3 regions of the Actinocorallia aurea genome follow, and region 1 is predicted to be linked to each of the others. Evidence: riboswitches for the same ligand, from Rfam matches in the RefSeq annotation. Region 1 holds a riboswitch; each other region holds the start of a gene.

Region 1 (4,361 bases):
ACCGAAGAGCTGGCCTTGAAGGCCGCCCAGGGAGACCAGGGCGCTCTCAACGAACTCCTCGGTCTGATCCAAAGTGATGTCCTGCGGCATACGGGCAGGTTCCTCCCGTGCAGGCAGGACGCGGAAGAGGCCTGCCAGGACGCGCTCCTGCAGGTGGCGCGCAACATCCACAGGTTCGAGGGCCGCTCGCGGTTCTCCACGTGGCTGCATGTGGTCGTGGCCAACTCGGCCCGCTCGACCTACCGCTCCCTCAAGCGCCGCTCCGTGGAGCAGGCCGGGGAGCTTCCGTCGCAGCGGCCGGACCCGCGCCGCACCAGCGTCATCGCCGGATCCCGGGTCGACATCCTGGAGGCGATGGAGGAGCTGGAGGCCAAGAAGCCGGACCTCATCCAGGCCCTGGTCCTGCGCGACGTCTCCCAGTTGGAGTACAGCGAGATCGCGGCCCAGCTGAACCTGCCCCTCGGCACGGTCAAGTCCCGCATCCACGAGGCCCGCAAGCAGGTCCGCCAGACCCTCGGCGAAAGCTACTCGTGATGTTCCGGGGGCCGTCCGTGCGGACGGCCCCCGGAACATCAGTCGAGTGCGGCGAGCTGTTCGGCGAACCAGCGGCCCGGGGGCAGGGCCGTGGAGGCGTCGGCGAGGCGCTTGGTGCGGGCCCTGCGGTCGTCGGGGCTGAGCAGGAGCGCCTGGTTCATCGTCTCGGCGGTCTGGGAGACGTCGAAGGGGTTGACGACGAGGGCGTCCTCGGAGAGCTCGGCGGCGGCGCCGGCCTCGCGGGACAGGACCAGCGCGCAGCCCTTCTCCGATAGGACCGGGCCCTCCTTGGCGACGAGGTTCATGCCGTCCCGGATCGGGTTCACCACGAGCACGTCGGCGAGCTGGTAGGCCGCGAGGGACCTCGCGTAGTCGTCCTTCACCTGGAGGATCAGCGGCGTCCAGTCGGCGGTGCCGAACTCGTCGTTGATCTCCGAGGCGAGGCGCTCGACCGCCGCGGTGTAGGCCCGGTACTCCGGAAGGTCGGTCCGCGACGGGTAGGCGAACGCCAGGTGCACGACCCGGCCCCGCCACTCGGGATGGTTGAGCAGCAGCTCCCAGTAGGCCGCGAGCCCCCTGACGATGTTCTTCGACAGCTCCGTACGGTCGATCCGCACGATGAGCTGCCTGTCGCCGACCTGCTCGCGGAGCGAGGCCATCCGCTCCGCCACGTCCGCCCGCCCGGCCCGCTCCCGCAGCTCCGGCCCGTCGACGCCCAGCGCGTGGACGCCCACGCGGGTCGTCCGGCCCCGGTGCGTGACCGTTCCGGCGACGGGGTCGATGGCCGCGCCGAGGATCTCGTCGCAGCAGGCGAGGAACGCCTCGGCCCAGCGGTCGCAGAGGAATCCGAGGTGGTCGGCGCCGAGCATGCCCTCCAGGATCTCGGTGCCGATGTCGTCGGGCAGCAGCCGGAAGTAGGCGGGCGGAGCCCAGGGCGTGTGCGAGAAGTGCGCGATCCGAAGGTCGGGCCTGGCCTCCCGGAGCATCCCGGGCACCAAGGACAGGTGGTAGTCCTGCACGACGACCTTCGCGCCCCGCTCCGCGTCCTGCCTCAGCGCCCCGGCGAAGGCCGCGTTGTAGGCCGCGTACGCCTGCCAGTCGCGCCGGAACGTGGCGTCGAAGTGCGGGGCGGTCGGGGTGGCGTAGAGAAGGTGGTGGACGAACCACAGGGTCGAGTTGGCGACGGAGTTGTAGGCCCGGTGGAAGGTCTGCTCGGGGATGTCGAGCATCCGCACGGCCCCGGTGTCGTGGCCCGCCTTGTCCAGGCGTCCTTCGGGGTCCTGACGGGCTGCCGTGCGGTCGGCTTCGGAGAGCGCCGCGCACACCCAGAGGAGGTCGGAGCCGGCGGCCACGGAGGCGAGCCCGGAGACCAGGCCGCCCCCTCCCCGGCGCATGGTCAGGGTGCCGTCTTCGGCGCGGCCGAAGGAGACGGGACCGCGGTTGCTGGCGACGAGTACCTGCATGCCCCCGAGTCTCGCACGGCACATCGGGGCGATCCCGGTCAAGGTCGGCCCTGACCGGGACGGCGGTGGCGCAACTCACAATCGGGCACGGTCCAACCAGGTGGCCGCCCCGGCTGTTCGGGTCTTCGGACACCTGAGGTAAAGTCGGGGCACAACTTCATACACGCCCGTCGCTTTTTGACGGGCGCTCATCCAGAGGGGTGGAGGGACCGGCCCTGCGAAGCCCCGGCAACCCTTCCGGCGATCGGCGCAGCCCTTGCGCGCGCTCCCGGAACAGGTGCCAACTCCGGCCTGCGACCAGATCGGCGCAGGCAAAGATGAGGGAGAGCCTCGCATCATGCCCAACCTGGGTAACGCCACCGCGCTCGTCTGCCGCGAATGCGGCAACTCCGTAGAACTCGGCCCGTACTACGCCTGTTCCGAGTGTTTCGGCCCGCTAGAGGTCTCCTATGACATCACGGGCGTGACCCGGGAGAGCATCGAAGCGGGCCCCCATAACATCTGGCGTTACAAGGACCTCCTTCCGGTCCCGTCGAACGTCGCCGAGATCCCCAACACCGAGCCCGGCTTCACCCGTCTGGTGAAGGCCGACCAGCTCGCCTCCGCGCTCGGCCTCAGCGCCCTGTGGGTCAAGGACGACAGCGGCAACCCCACCCACTCCTTCAAGGACCGCGTGGTCGGCGTCGCCCTGGCCGCCGCCCGTGAGCTCGGCTTCAAGGTGCTGGCCTGCCCGTCCACCGGGAACCTGGCCAACGCCGTCGCCGCCGCCGCGGCCCGCGCGGGCATCCGCAGCGCCGTCTTCGTGCCCTCCGACCTGGAGCAGCAGAAGATCATCACGACCGCCGTGTACGACGGCACCTTCGTGACGGTCGACGGCAACTACGACGACGTCAACCGCCTCGCCTCGGAGCTGGCCGGCGAGCAGGAGGACTGGGCGTTCGTCAACGTCAACGTCCGCCCGTACTACGCCGAGGGCTCCAAGACGCTCGGGTACGAGATCGCCGAGCAGCTCGGCTGGCGCCTGCCCGACCAGATCGTCGTCCCGATCGCGTCCGGCTCCCAGCTGACGAAGATCGACAAGGCCTTCCAGGAGCTGATCAAGCTCGGGCTCGTCGAAGACAAGCCGTACAAGGTGTTCGGCGCCCAGGCCGAGGGGTGCAGCCCGGTGTCGGCGGCCTTCAAGGCAGGCCTCGACGTCATCCGCCCCGTCAAGCCGAACACGATCGCCAAGTCCCTGGCGATCGGCAACCCGGCCGACGGTCCCTACGTCCTGGACGCGGTCCGCCGCACCGGCGGCGCCATCGACGACGTCACCGACACCGAGGTCGTCGACGGGATCCGGCTGCTGGCCAGGACCGAGGGCATCTTCGCCGAGACCGCGGGCGGCGTGACCGTCGGCGTGCTGAAGAAGCTCATCGACAGCGGGCAGCTCGACCCGTCGCTGGAGACGGTCATCATCAACTCGGGCGAAGGCCTGAAGACGCTGGACGCGGTGGCCCCGGTCGCCAAGCCGTCCGCCAACATCGCGCCTTCGATCGAGGCGTTCCGCGCTACCGGATTGGTCTGAGACTAGATATGAGCGTTTCCGTCCGTATTCCCACGATTCTCCGCACCTACACGGGTGGCGAGGCCGAGGTCAAGGCGACCGGTGACACCCTTCGCGATGTCATCGCCGACCTTGAGGCGAACTACACGGGCATCGCCGCGCGCGTTCTGGACGACACGGGCAAGCTGCGTCGTTTCGTGAACGTCTACGTCGGCGACGAGGACGTCCGGTTCGAGCAGGGCCTCGACACGGCGACCCCGGCGGGCACCCAGGTGTCGATCATCCCGGCGGTCGCCGGCGGCTGCTAGCCACAGCGTCTTTACAGAAAGGGCTTTCCCGTCAGAATGGGAAAGCCCTTTCGCGTTTTGTCCGGTAAGGGAATGGTGGCCACACCCGGCCGGAACATTCCCCTGTCTGATACACCCCTGTATGTTCCGTTGCCATCTCCATCACGCCAGGATCTCCGGGCGGTCTCGAATGGGGATCGGGGGTCCGAGGTGGACTCCACGGCCGTTCCGCGGTCCAGGGGGGCCGCGGCTCCAGTCAGGGTTCAAGAATGGCGCAGGGCACCGTGAAGTGGTTCAACGCGGACAAGGGCTACGGATTCATCGCCGTCGACGGCGGCCGTGACGTGTTCGTCCACCACAGCTCCATCCAGATGGACGGCTACCGCACCCTCGAACAGGGCCAGCGGGTCGAGTTCGAGATCACCCAGTCGGACCGGGGCCCCCAGGCCGACCTCGTCCGCGCCCTCTGAGCCGACCACCCGCACGGACCCGCGTCCCCCGAATCGGGAACGCGGGTCTCTTTTTGGGCGG
Region 2 (4,361 bases), on a different contig from region 1:
GCCTCGTCCGCGCCGCAGGTGCTCATCGGCGCGGTCGCCGCCGCGACCAGCCGGATCCGGGTCGGGTCCGGCGCGGTGCAGACCGGGCACTGGACGGCGCTGGGCGTCACCGAGCAGTTCGGCACCCTCGACGCGCTGCACCCCGGCCGCATCGACCTCGGGCTGGGGCGCTCCGGGCAGGCCCGTGCCGAGATCGGCGCACGCCGCGCCGTGCCGCCGCGCGCGGAGCGGACCGTCGACGGGCTGCTCCTCCCGAAACCGTTCGACTACGGCGTGCTGGCGCTCTCCGACGCGCACAAGGCCTACGCGCTGCTCCAGCAACCCGGCGCGCAGACCCCGGACTTCGCTGAGACGGTCGACGAGATCGCCGCGCTCCTGGCCGGAGACCACCGCACCGCGGAGGGCATCCCGGTCCACGCCTACCCCGGCGAAGGCGCGGAGCTCGCCCTGTGGATCCTCGGCAGCAGCGGCGGCGAGAGCGCCCGGGTCGCGGGGGAGCGGGGGCTGCCGTTCGCGGCGAACTACCATGTGGCTCCCTCGCACGTGCTGGAGGCGGTCGAGGCCTACCGGGCGGCGTTCAAGCCGTCGGACGCGCTCGCCGAACCCTACGTCGTGGTCTCCGCCGACGTCGTCGTCGCCGAGGACGACGAGACCGCGCGCCGCCTCGCGTCCCCCTACGCGCTGTGGGTGCGCAGCATCCGCCGGACCGGCGCGGCGATCCCGTTCCCGACCGAGGCCGACGCCGCCGCGCACGAGTGGAGCGAGGCCGACCTCGAACTCGTCGTGGACCGGACCGCCACCCAGTTCGCGGGATCGCCCGGCACCGTCGTCGAAAGGCTGGAGACGCTCCGGCGCGTCACCGGCGCCGACGAACTGCTCGTCACGACCATCGTCCACGACCACGCGGCCCGCGTCCGCTCCTTCGAGCTGCTCGCGCGCGCTTGGCACGGCACAGGAGGCAACCCGTGAGCTACGCACCACCCGCCGACGTCGCAGCGAACGGCCCGTACGGCCCTGAAAGGGTCCAGGCCTCCTTGGCGGTTGGCCGGCCCGTCTACCCTTTCCAGGGGCGTCTCGGCACACCGCTCTTCCCGGCCGTCCCCGGGCGGTACCACCTGTACGCGGCCTGGACGTGCCCGTACGCGCAGCGCGCCGCGATCGTCCGTGAACTCGCCGGCCTCCAAGACGTCGTCGGGCTGTCGTATGTGGACGACGAGAGGGACGCGCTCGGGTGGGCGTTCCGGGAGCGGCGCGGAGCCGACCCCGTCAACGGGTTCCGGTACCTGAGCGAAGCCTACGAGGCCACCGAGCCGGGCTACCCGGGGCACATCTCCGTGCCCGTCCTGTGGGACACGCGGGAACGCCGCATCGTCAGCAACCACTACCCGGACATCACCTTGGACCTCGCCACGCAGTTCGCCCACTGGGCGGACCCTTCCGTCGAGCTGTACCCCGAACACCTGCGCGCGCGCATCGACGTCCTCAACGAGGAGATCCGGACCGACGTCAACGAGGCCGCGCAGCAGGCCCGCGCGGCGGACCCGGCGACGGCGGCGTCCGCGCGCGCCCGCCTGGCGGGGGCCTTCGCCCGCCACGACGCGACGCTCTCACGGACCCCGTACCTGCTCGGCGACTCCCTCACCGAAGCCGACATCCGCCTCTGGGTGACCCTGGTCCGCCACGACGCGGCGCCCAACCCGCACGACGGCCTCTCGGCTGAGCCCTTGGCGGCCTTCCCTTCCCTGGCCGCCTACACGTCCCGCCTTCTGGCCCTCCCGGCCTTCGCCGCGACGACCGACCCCGCCCTCGCCGGCGTCCCGCGCTGAGCCGTTTCCCCAGGTCACACGGGTCGACCGCATTGACTCGGCCGGTCGCCGCACGTAGCGTCTTAGGTGCTCTACGTAGCCACCGGAAGGGACTCGATGCGCCTCCGACCCATCCTCACCACCGCCGCCCTCGCGGCCCTCCTCTCCGCCGCCCCCGCCCGCGCGACCCCGCCGCCGCCCGCCCCGTCCGTGGTCGTCGCCATCACCTTCTGCCAGGAACCCGACTACAAGACCTGTGACCGCTACGGCGTGGACACCGGCACCCCCTACCGGGTCCCCGGCCCCTACACCGCCAAGCTGGCCTCGGCCCGCACCGAGCCCGCGGGCACCACCTGCACCCTGTACCGCTACGAGAACGCCATGGGCCCCCTCGCCGACGTCACCCCGGCGGGCACCTCCCCCCTGGACGTCAAGCCCACGTCCTTCCTCTGCTCCGCCCCCTGACCCGTCGCCGCGAGGACCTCCGCGCACCTCGCCCCACCCCGCCGACGCGTGCGGGTACCTCGTGCGACGCCTCCCGTGCGGCTGGCGCCCTCGCGTGAAGGTACCCGCGTGGCGGGGTGCTCCTTGACCCTCAACCGCCCCGTGCGTCCCGTGTGCGCGCGCCTTGCGTGCGCCGCATGGCGGATGCCCCCGGCCCGGTCGGGAATCGTGACCAAATTCATGTATTTCCTACTTTATTAGTATGTATTATGTGTGGTGTCGGCAAGGAGTGCCAGCGTCAAGCCCCGGCTAGCTGGCCGGCAACCCTCACTGATGCGGGGTGCCCCGGGTGAAGGCCAGGTGGCGTTCGCGTCACAAGCAACGGTGAGGGATGACTGTGAGCGTGGTGAGTGCGGTCGCGGAGACCGCCGTGGACAGGTTCGGCGAAGAGAAGATGTGGGATCTCGTGCGGGCCGGGCGGCCGCGCGAGATGGTGGAGGCGCTGACGCGCCCCGACGACGGACCGCGTCCGGGCGGGGCCCGGGACTGGGCCGCGGTCTGGTACCCGGGGCTGATCGGGACCTTGGCGGCGGGCACGCCGGCCGGCTCGGCGGCTCCGGAAGCGGGCTCCGCGGCGGGGGACGGGCGCGCGACCGGATTCGACGTGCTGCGCGATCTGCTGGCGACCGGCTCGGCCGAGACCGCGGTGCGGGACGCCGAGGCGGTGCTCGGGACCTGTCCGATGAGCACGGACGCGCTGACGTCGCTGGGCGGGGCGCTCACCGCGCTCGTCTACGCCGACCGGGCGGATCTGGCGGCGCGCTGGTGCCGTCCGCTGCTGGAGCAGACGACGGCGCACTGCGATCCGGTCTGGCTCGGGATGTTCGCCGCGATCCGGGGGGAGACGGCGCTGCGGCTCGGCGACCCGGCCGAGGCGGCGGCGTGCGTGCGGACCGCGCTCATGCACATCCCGTGGCGGGACTGGGGTGTCGCGATAGGGGTCCCGTTCGCCACGATGATCGCCGCGAAGACGGCGCTCGGCATGACCGAGGACGTCATCCGATATCTCGCGGTCCCCGTTCCCGAAGCGATGTGGGAAACGCCGGCCGGGCTGCATTATCTCGCGGCGCGCGGCCAATTCCACGCGGCTTCCGGAAATGCCGCCCGAGCCCTGGCCGATTATCGGGAATGCGGCGCGATAATGCGGCGTTGGGGCATCGACCTGCCGGGCCTCGCCCCCTGGCGGATCGGCGCCGGGCATGCCGCGCTCGCGCTCGGCGAGCGGGCCGAGGCCGCAGGGCTGGCCCGCGAGCAGCTTGCGCTGTCGGGCGCCGCGCCGACCCGCACCCGGGGCGCCGCGCTGCGGCTGCTCGCCCTGGCAGGCCCCGCGGAGCAGCGCCGAACCCTGCTCGAAGAGGCCTGCGACGTACTGCGAGAGGCCGGTGACACGGCGGAGGCGGAACGTGCCAAGGCCGACCTCGCTTCCCTCGCGCCGGACCGCGCGGTCCTCAGCGAGGCCGAGGCCAAGGTCGCCGAACTCGCCGCGCGCGGCCTGTCGAACCGACAGATCTCCACCCGGCTGTACATCACGGTGAGCACCGTGGAACAGCATCTGACGCGCATTTATCGCAAACTCGGCCTGCGCCGCAGAAGCCAACTCGCCGCATTCCTCCAGGCCGCTTCGCGATAGGGGGCGCTAGGGGTCGGCGCATCTGGTGGCGGTTTCCCCCGGTGGACAGAATCGATCAAGTAGAGATCGGTCTTCCCCGGGGGGACAGCATGGCAGCAGCCTTTCCCATCGCCGTCGTCGGCCTTTCCTGCCGACTGCCGGCGGCGCCCGATCCCGCGGCCTTCTGGCGGCTGCTGGAGGCGGGCGCGGACGCGGTGACGGCGCGGTCGGGCGTCCCCGGCGGATACCTGGAGGGCACCGACCTTTTCGACCCAGCCTTCTTCGGCGTCTCGCCGCGTGAGGCGGCCGCCGCGGACCCGCAGCAGCGGCTCCTCCTCGAACTGGCCTGGGAGGCGCTCGAGGAGGCCCGCGTCCCGCCCGCCCGGCTCGCCGGGCGGGCGGTCGGCGTCTTCGCCGCCGCGACGCACGGCGACTACGCGGCG
Region 3 (4,361 bases), on a different contig from region 1:
ACCCACAGGAAGGCCGGCGCCATTACGGTCCGGCGCGCCGCGAAGCTGTCTTCGACGTCGCCCGCGAGCGCCGCCAAGGGCACGAAGGTGAAGGCGAAGGGGACCGTCAAGGGACTCAACCTCAAGGGCAAGTTCGCCGGGCTCAAGGGAGCCTCCGTCCAGATCTGGTTCCGCCGCACGAGCGGCAAGGCCGTCCGGCTGGGGACGGTTAAGACAGGCACCAAGGGCGCGTTCACGTTCACGTTCAAGGCCTCGGCCGACGGGGAGGTCTCCGCTCGGTTCCCCGGCGGCGGCCAGTGGCAGAAGCGCGCAACGGGCTGGAAGGCCCTCGACGTCAGGTGAGGCCGACGGCGCCGCCCGTCCGGCGCGCGGCCCTGGTCCGGATGCTCGCGGCGATCGACATCGCGACCAGGGTCCCGGCGAGGACGCCGAGCGTCATCAGGGTCGCGCCGACGACCCACAGGCCGCTGTCGTCGTCGGACCAGTCGTAGGCGACGGCGGCCGCCATGCCGAGCGCGGGACCGAAAGCGGCGAGGTTGCCGAAGCGGAGCGCGCCGCCGACGAGGAGGGCGGCGAGTACCACGACGAGGCCGACGCCCTGCCAGACCTGGTACGGCCCGGAGACCGTGCCGTCCGGGGCGGTGTCGTACTGCTGGTCCCAGCCCAGCCAGGCGGCCCAGTTGGCGGCGGCGGCGATCGCGAGGACGACGAATGCGGCGGCATTACGGGAGATCTGCTGCATACCGACCAGTCTGGCGACCGCCGCCCGGCCGCCCCAGAGCGCGGATACTCAACTGCGGAATGAGTACCGGAGCCGCATAGGCTGAGGCCCATGCTGACGCTGATGGCCGTGCACGCCCACCCTGACGACGAGGTGATCGGCACCGGGGGAGTCCTCGCCCGCGCCGCCGCCCAGGGGATCAGAACGGTGCTCGTGACCTGCACGAACGGGGAGCAGGGCGACGGACCGGGCGGGGTCAAGCCCGGTGAGGAAGGCCACGACCCGGCCGCCGTCCGTGAGACCCGGCTGAAGGAACTCGCCCGCTCCGCCGAGATCCTCGGCATCGAACACGTCGAACTCCTCGGCTACGCGGACTCCGGCATGGTCGGCTGGGCCGCCAACACCGCCCCCGGCTCGTTCGCCGGCGCCGATCTCGACGCCGCCACCGACAAGCTCGTCGCCCTCATGGAGCGCTACCGACCGCAGGTCGTCGTCACCTACGACGACAACGGCGGCTACGGGCACCCCGACCACATCCAGGCCCACCGCGTCGCCGTCGCCGCCACCGAGCGCAGCGGCATCCCCGAGCGCCTGTACGCCACCGCGATGCCGCGCTCGGCCATGGCCGAGATGGCCCGCGTGGCCCGCGAGCAGAACTGGGGCCTGGACTGGCCCGAGCTGGAAGAGGGCGCCGAGCCCGAGTTCGGCACCCCCGACGAGCTCGTCACCACGGTCGTGGACGTCAGCGAGTACTTCGCGCGCAAGGCCGAGGCCCTCCAGGCGCACGCCAGCCAGAGCGACGGCGCCTTCCTGTTCACCCTCCCCGAGCAGGCCCAGCTGATGTTCCTCGGTCACGAGGCCTTCTCCCGCCTGCGCGGCGAGGGCGGCGACGACACGGACGATCTCTTCGGCGGGATCTCCTAGGGGCCGGTTGCGTGAGGACCCCTTGCGGGAGGACCGGGTTGCGGGAGGACCCGGTCCTCCTGCTATAAAAGACCCGAAGGTCATGAGTGCCAGCGTTCAGCCCCGGCTTGCTGGCCGCCAACCCTCCTCCGCGGCGGGGTGGTCCGGGTGACGACCAGGCCCTGCGCAAAGGCGCCGGGCAAGCGCGGATTCCCCGGACGGCGTTCCCGGAATCCATGATGGAGCCCCCGGAGGCCTCCCGTGACCGTTCTCACGTCCCTTCCCGCCGTCGTCGGCCTCGACGCCCCCGTCCCCGTCCGCGACGGGTTCACCGGCTACGCCAACTTCGACTACGCCGCCTCCGCGCCCTGTCTCCAGGCGGTGGCCGACGCCGTCACGCAGGCCCTGCCCTACTACAGCAGCGTGCACCGCGGCGCGGGCTACGCCTCCCAGGTGACCACCCGCGCCTACGAGGAGGCCCGCGAGACCGTCCGCGAGTTCCTCGGCGGGCCCCAGTCGGTGATCTTCACCCGCAACACCACCGACGCGTTCAACCTCCTCGCCCGCGCCGTCCCGCAGGGCACGTCGGTCGTGGTGTTCTCCTCCGAGCACCACGCCACCCAGCTCCCGTGGCGCCGCGCCGTCCGGCTGCCGATCCCCGCGACGCCCGCCGAAGCCCTCGCCGCCGCCGAGGACGCGCTGCGCGCCTGCCCACAGGGGCCGCGCCTGCTCGTCGTCACCGCAGCATCCAACGTCACCGGCGAGCTGTGGCCGATCCGTGAACTCGCCGCCGTCGCGCACCGCTGCGGCGCCCGCATCGCGATCGACGCCGCCCAGCTCGCCCCGCACCGCCCGTTCGACGCCTCCCCCTACGACTACGTGGCCCTGTCCGGCCACAAGCTCTACGCGCCGTTCGGCGCAGGGGTCCTCGCGGGCCGCGCCGACTGGCTGCGCGCCGCCGACCCGTACCTGCGCGGCGGCGGCGCCACCCGCTGCGTCACCCCCGAAGGCGGCGTCTCCTGGGCCGCCGAGCCCGAGCAGCGCCACGAGGCAGGCACCCCCAACGTGCTCGGCGCCATCGCCATCGCCGAGGCCTGCCGCGCCCTCACCGACTGGCAGGGCATCGTCGCCGAGGAAGAGCGCCTGCTCGCCCGGCTCCGCGACGGCCTCGCCGCCCTCCCCGCCGTCCGCGAACTGTCCCTGTGGGGGCCGAACCACCCGCGCGTCGGCATCGTCTCCTTCACCGTCGACGGCCACAGCGCCCGCGAAGTCGCCGAATACCTGTCCGACGTCCACGGCATCGGCGTCCGCGACGGCAAGTTCTGCGCCCACCCCCTCGTCGCCGCCCTCACCGGCGCCACCGACACCACCGCGGTCCGCGCCAGCTTCGGCCTCGGCACCACCGAGGCCCACATCGACCGCCTCCTGGCCGCCCTCACCGCCCTCACCGCCTGACCCCCTCGAACGGGGCGGTCCTGCCGCCGCCCGCCGCCGCCAGGGCCGCCCTTCCCGCCGTCCTGACGGCCCGACCCGCTGGGACGGGGCCGTTCTCTGCTCTCGCACATCTGGCGCCGGGGTCGTCCTCTCCTGCCGCCCTGACCGGCCTGACCGCTTGACCCGCTCGGACGGGGCCGTCTCTGCTTTCCGCACACCTGGCACCTCTCCCGACATCCTGACCGACCTCACGGCGCGACCCGCTGCGACGGTCCTCTCCCACCGGGCCTGACACCTTGGCCGAGCCTGCTGCCCGAACGTGCGGTCAGGCCGCACGCCGACACGCCGTGTCGGGGTTGTCGCCGGGACTGCGGACGGTCACCATGGTGGGACCGATGGGGGTGGGAGTTGCTGGGGCGGATCAGCGTGGAATGGGCGGAGGAGCCCTACCCGGTGCTCGGGGACCGGGAGGGGCTGCCCGCGGGCATGCTCATGGAGGAGCTCGGGGGCCTGTGGGACGTGTTGGCCGAGAGCCTCGCCCGGATGGGGCCCGGCTGCCTGTGGCCCGGCGCGCTGCGCTGGCACGCCACCTACGGCTGGCAGGTGCTCGAAGTGCCGCCGCTCGGCTCCGGCGAACCACCCGTGCCGGACACACCGGGCGCCCGCGCGCGTGACGTGTGGGCGATCGTGCACGGCCTCGTCCGGGTCGCGGCAGGCCGTGCGCCGCGCGACCTCGGCGACGTGTTCGCCCTGCTCGACCTGCACGCCGGGGAGTATCCGCACGGGCTCGACGCGATCGTCCGCGCCCTGCTCGTCGGCGCGGACCCGCGCGCGGTCCTCGCCGCGGTCCGGGCCGAAGGCGAAGGCGGCGAAGTGCGGGTCAGGCCCGCGGCCGAGACCGCCGTCGGATCGCGCAAGGCCAAAGGCGACCCCGAATGGGACAACGAGGACGCCTTCGCCGTCGTCCGCGACATCCACGGGGCGGTGCTCCTCGTCGTCTGCGACGGCGTCACCGGGGAAGGAGACGGGTCGGGCGCGCGGGCGTCACGGGCCGCCGTCGAGGAGGTCCGCGCCTACTTCTGCCGGGACGACCACCAGGGCCTCGTCGCCGGACTCGCCGCGGCCGACACCGTGGTCGCCGGGCTCGGGCGCGGCGCGTCGACGTTCCTCGGCGCGTCCGTCGCGCCCTCGGGGCGGGTCGACCTCGCCCTCGTCGGCGACAGCCCCGCATGGCTCGTCCGCAGGCTCCCCGACGGGGAGCGGATCGCGTTCCGGCTCACGCCCGACCAGACCGTCCTCGCCG

The links. Region 1 has a riboswitch for S-adenosylmethionine ahead of thrC (threonine synthase). Riboswitches for the same ligand answer to the same signal wherever they lie in the genome.
Region 2: it holds a riboswitch for S-adenosylmethionine, as region 1 does, so the genes downstream of both, ACYVOM_RS12235 (response regulator transcription factor) here and thrC (threonine synthase) in region 1, are expected to answer to the same signal.
Region 3: it holds a riboswitch for S-adenosylmethionine, as region 1 does, so the genes downstream of both, ACYVOM_RS10310 (aminotransferase class V-fold PLP-dependent enzyme) here and thrC (threonine synthase) in region 1, are expected to answer to the same signal.

What each region holds. Positions count from the first base shown of each region.
Region 1 covers NZ_BAAGPQ010000006.1:4,036-8,396, reverse strand. The annotation lists gene ACYVOM_RS08195 (RNA polymerase sigma factor) at 1-534, shown strand, start outside; gene ACYVOM_RS08190 (alpha,alpha-trehalose-phosphate synthase (UDP-forming)) at 573-1,997, opposite strand; SAM riboswitch class I at 2,183-2,321, shown strand; gene thrC (threonine synthase) at 2,335-3,564, shown strand; gene ACYVOM_RS08180 (MoaD/ThiS family protein) at 3,573-3,851, shown strand; gene ACYVOM_RS08175 (cold-shock protein) at 4,100-4,300, shown strand.
Region 2 covers NZ_BAAGPQ010000011.1:147,698-152,058, reverse strand. The annotation lists gene ACYVOM_RS12250 (LLM class flavin-dependent oxidoreductase) at 1-969, shown strand, start outside; gene ACYVOM_RS12245 (glutathione S-transferase C-terminal domain-containing protein) at 966-1,826, shown strand; gene ACYVOM_RS12240 (hypothetical protein) at 1,923-2,270, shown strand; SAM riboswitch class IV at 2,531-2,636, shown strand; gene ACYVOM_RS12235 (response regulator transcription factor) at 2,647-3,939, shown strand; gene ACYVOM_RS12230 (type I polyketide synthase) at 4,029-4,361, shown strand, end outside.
Region 3 covers NZ_BAAGPQ010000008.1:30,927-35,287, forward strand. The annotation lists gene ACYVOM_RS10295 (hypothetical protein) at 1-342, shown strand, start outside; gene ACYVOM_RS10300 (hypothetical protein) at 335-742, opposite strand; gene ACYVOM_RS10305 (PIG-L family deacetylase) at 833-1,645, shown strand; SAM riboswitch class IV at 1,724-1,836, shown strand; gene ACYVOM_RS10310 (aminotransferase class V-fold PLP-dependent enzyme) at 1,886-3,079, shown strand; gene ACYVOM_RS10315 (PP2C family protein-serine/threonine phosphatase) at 3,485-4,361, shown strand, end outside.